One region of the Pelorhabdus rhamnosifermentans genome, then DNA from elsewhere that is predicted to be linked to it. Evidence: riboswitches for the same ligand, from Rfam matches in the RefSeq annotation. Region 1 holds a riboswitch; the other holds the start of a gene.
The links. A riboswitch is a leader RNA that binds a small molecule or an ion and turns the genes downstream of it on or off. The one in region 1 is predicted to bind cyclic di-GMP.
Positions count from the first base shown of each region.

Region 2: it holds a riboswitch for cyclic di-GMP, as region 1 does, so the genes downstream of both, Ga0466249_RS07640 (tetratricopeptide repeat protein) here and Ga0466249_RS02135 (response regulator transcription factor) in region 1, are expected to answer to the same signal.

Region 1 covers NZ_JAHGVE010000001.1:447,504-449,916, reverse strand. The annotation lists gene Ga0466249_RS02140 (chemotaxis protein CheC) at 1-651, opposite strand; gene Ga0466249_RS02145 (GGDEF domain-containing protein) at 1-17, opposite strand, end outside; gene Ga0466249_RS02135 (response regulator transcription factor) at 638-1,015, opposite strand; cyclic di-GMP riboswitch class I at 1,091-1,180, opposite strand; gene gltA (NADPH-dependent glutamate synthase) at 1,457-2,413, opposite strand, start outside.
Region 2 covers NZ_JAHGVE010000005.1:72,094-74,506, reverse strand. The annotation lists gene Ga0466249_RS07645 (L-lactate dehydrogenase) at 1-942, shown strand, start outside; cyclic di-GMP riboswitch class I at 1,136-1,218, shown strand; gene Ga0466249_RS07640 (tetratricopeptide repeat protein) at 1,278-2,413, shown strand, end outside.

The sequences.
Region 1 (2,413 bases):
TTAAGAAGTGAATGCATCGCTTTCCTCCAACATATCATCGATTTTTGCGATTAATCGGGTAACTGAATCCATTCCAAAAATAATCAGTATAGTCCCGGAAAACTGGGTATTTTCAATAGAAAACATGGTTTTCATCATGAATGCATATATATTGTTTTGCAACAAATCAGCTTGCTTTTCAGTAGAAACAAAAAGCATTTCAACTTCCGGCAGCGAATAAGTTAATTTCGTCACAAGCAGATTGCCAAGCCCACCAACCACGGAATTTAAAATAATATTACCAATTTCTTTTATAACGTCAAAATCAGTATCAAGCAATTCCTGCTGATCATAAATGATAGCATTGTCACTAATTTCATTTAAACATATATTAACCAATAACTTGGCCTGATCGACGGGAAACAATAAAAAAGCTTTTCCATTATACTCTTGACCAAACTGTAAGGAAGATGACATAACATGCCCTGAGGAGTCACCGATACATGAATCGAAATAGGAAGCAGTAATATCATCAGCAGATAATAAATCAATGACAGGTATGGAAAGTTTTATTTTCCGATTAACAATTTCCGACAACATACCAGCAGCCTGACCAACACATATATTAAAAAATTCAGTAAGCGCATCTTGTTGCATCTCACTTAGCATCATGCAATTTTTCCCCCACTATTTTTTCCACCAAAACCAATTTCTCCTGATTCAGCGGTTTATTGATTAAAGCGGTAATATTAAATTCCGCCAATTCTGCTTTGGTCGATTGCTGAACATCCGCCGTTAATGGAAAAATAAGAATATTTTGATCTACTATCCGGATCTTTCTAATCATTTCCTGTCCAGTCATCTGCGGCATTAATAAGTCAGTCACAATAACGTCCGGATGTACCTGCATAAATTTCTCATAACCAGCCACACCATTGTCAGCCAAAATCAACTCCGCAGCAGGAAATGCCTCGGCAAATAGGCGGGTAGCAACCTTTTGTGAAAACTTAGAATCCTCTACAATTAAGATTTTCAATATATATTCCTCCTATATTTGTAGATAACAGATATTCCGAAATAAAAAAAACACCAAGTGTATTCTTTTATTAAAGAATGCAACCTGGCGATCATTAGCAAACCGTTCACTAGTAGACCCATAGTTTTGCGTCCTTGCCTTTCAGCAAGTTTGCCTATTAATCAAAATTTATTAATTGATTAATAAATTTTATTACCTAAATTTTATTATAACAAGACGGGTATGTCAATCATATTTGACTGCACACAAGTTCATCCGCAAGATATTTTCATGCTACAATTCTTACGATGTTGAGCAGAATTAAACCAGTAATGTTCCACACATGATAAATACTCAAACGCCAAAACAGCTATTTATCCATTACTAGACAAATAGCTGTTCCTTGTTCCTATTATTGAATTGGCGTGTACCATAGTAGCTCCAAAATCAGCTGTGAATCTACTACTGACGTTTTTCCTGCAAATACTTGTCTATGGCCGCAGCAGACTTCTTGCCTGCTCCCATGGCCAATATAACAGTTGCTGCGCCTGTCACAATATCACCACCAGCAAAAATACCCGGCCGTGAAGTCTGGCCTGTCTCTTCATCAGCGATAATATTGCCGCGTTTATTCGTATCTAATCCCTTTGTTGTCGATTGTATCAACGGATTCGGCCCTTGACCAATCGCCATAATCACTACATCTACATCAAGAGTAAATTCCGATCCGGCTATTTCTACAGGACGACGCCTACCACTCGCATCAGGCTCGCCAAGCTCCATCTTCATGCACCTAAGCCCCGTAACCCAGCTGTCCTTTCCAACAACCTCAAGCGGATTCGTTAGCAGTCTAAACTGCACGCCTTCCTCTTTAGCATGATGTACTTCTTCTAAACGAGCCGGCATTTCTGTTTCGGATCGCCGATAGACAATATAAGATTCTTCCGCTCCCAGACGAAGTGCCGTTCGAGCAGCATCCATCGCCACATTGCCACCGCCAACAACAGCAACCTTATGGCCCACTTTAATGGGTGTCGCTGCTTTCGGAAATTGATAGGCCTTCATTAAATTACAACGCGTTAAAAACTCATTTGCCGAATATACACCATTTAGATTTTCACCCGGAATTTGTAAAAAGTGCGGTAAACCAGCGCCTGTCCCAATAAAGACAGCCTCAAAACCTTCCTCATCAAGTAACTCATCAATCGTATAGGTCCGGCCAATAATGGCATTCACTTCAATAACTACACCCAATTTTTTTAGATTGCTAATTTCCTGCTGCACAATGGCTTTGGGCAACCGAAATTCCGGGATGCCATACATGAGGACTCCACCTGGCGCATGCAAAGCTTCAAATATCGTCACAGCATAGCCTAGTTTAGCCAAATCGCCTGCTGCCGTTAGACCTGCCGGGCCAGC
Region 2 (2,413 bases), on a different contig from region 1:
GGAAAGGTTGTTATTATCGGAGCAGGAACGATTGGAACAAGCTGCGCTTTTTCAATGATTAACCAAGGTGTATGTAACGAAATATGTCTGATTGACATTAATGAGGAGCGTACACGTGGGGAAGTGATGGATTTATCGCATTGCATGGGATTTTCGAATAGTCGTAGCAAAGTCCGATTAGGTACCTACAAAGATTGCCGGGATGCTGATATTATCGTTATGACGGCAGCGGCTAAAACGCCGGCAGGGACGAAATCAAGGCTGGAGTTTTTCTCATCTGCTGTCAAGATTACGCAGAATGTGGTAAGTCAAGTGATGGAGAATGGATTTAACGGTATTTTTCTAGTTGCCGCGAATCCTGTAGATATTGTTACTTATTTGATCTGGAAAAAATCCGGTTTGCCACGGCAACAGATTATTGGTACAGGAACTTCGTTAGACAGTGCCAGACTAAAAACGATTCTGGCTCGGTATCTCAATGTTGCACCTGTGAGCATCCATGGTCTATGTATGGGAGAGCATGGTGATTCCCAAGTGATTGTCTGGTCGCATGTAACAGTTGGGGGAAAACCTTTACTGCAATTGCTTGTCGAGAATGACAAACTGAGGAAACAAGTCGATTTGGAAAAAATTTATCATGAGGTTGTTAGTGCGGGTCCGACTATTTTTTCCTTGAAAGGGTCAACATCTTTTGGTATTGGAATTGCTTTGGCCTATCTAGTTCGTTCGATTTTTAATGATGATGAGCAAGTCATTCCTCTATCTGTTATTTTAGCCGGTGAATATGGTTTGTATGATCTTGCTGTTGGCGTTCCCGCAGTGATTGGACGCCAAGGCATTGAACAAATTATTGAATTAAACCTTGAAGAACAAGAAAAACAACATTTTGATGATTCTTGCAAAGTTGTAAAGAATTATATAAAAATGCTAGATACTTTGTAGGGAGAGGATATTTTCAACTTTAAAATTCATTCAAACTTGGGACTTTCAGTTGGGAATTATGGACTTTAATGGAATTAATAAAAAAATAATGATATTGTAAAGATAGTATAATGTAGATTGATGTATCATGGTGTATAATATTTATTAGAAACTAAAATAAGTAATGTTATGTAAAAGATAATAGAAAAAAGTGAATATTTGAGGGCAAACTTCGCGAAAGCCAAGGACGCAAAACTCTGGGTCTAACGATATTTCTATGACAGCCAAGTTGCAAAATAAAAAATTCTATGAATTTTTTTGCATTTGGCTATTTTTTTTTGAGAGGAGTTTATTTCATGTGGCGTATGTTATTGCTGATATTCTCAATTTCATTTATGAATACTTGTGTACAAGCAGCTGAGCGGGACTTGCGCAGCCAGGAAGAGGACAGTGTAGCTATAGCCCGGACAGGACGTTACGATGAAGCGTTAGAACAATTAACGCGATTATCTAGTCAGGGACTTCCTGTTGCCCTTTGGGATGAAATTGTTGTACTGGGGTGGGCTGGCAGGCATGAACAGGCTACTACCTTATTTGAAAAAAATCCGGGTGAGAATTGGCCGGAATATGTTCGATTAAGTGTGGCTGGTTCTTATTATCGGTTGGAGCATTTTAAAATGGCTGCGCAGTTGTATCATGATGTAGCTAAGACAGGTAATAGTCAAGCTAAGCGTTGGGAAGCTGAAAGCCTGATGCGTTTAGGCGATAGGACAGCAGCGGATGACCTTTATTTACAGATTTTGGCAGAACATCCGCAAGATGCAGATGTTTATCTTAGCCGCGGAAATATGTATTTATTAGCGGGTGATATTGAGGCAGGTACTGCCGATTTGGAACGGGCCATGGATTTGGCAGTAGACAGTAAGGTGAAAAATCAAGTTGGGGCGCAGGTTGCTGCGTTATACATACAAAATGGTGACTATGGTAAAGGAATTACCTGTTTGAAACCAGCAATTGACAATGGTTCAGCTACGCCGTTTATGCAGGCCGACTATATTTTTGCTTTGCGGTTAAATGGTGATTATACGACAGCTATTAAAGAAGGACGCCGCTTGTGGCCTAAAACAGATTCCATTCCTGTTTACGGTATTCAAGCTTTGGCTGATTCCTATTTGCGTAGTGGCCAGTCCAAGTCAGCCATTACCCTTTATCGTAGTCTTCTGGAACGTCAGCAGGACGATGTGAATCGAAAGGATGTCCAAGGTGGTTTAGCTTTTGCTACCATGCTGGATGGGCAGGTTGCCGAGGGAAAAGTCTTGTACGACAATTTGCTAACAAAATATCCAGGGTTTGCACCTGTCGCTGCCGGCGATGCGGCGGCGTTTATGGAAAAAGGGCGCTACTGGACAGCTAAGGTTTTATTCCAGCTTGTTATTCATAAATTTCCTGATAACCGTATGTACAGGCAACAATTTGCTGGTTTACTTGCGAG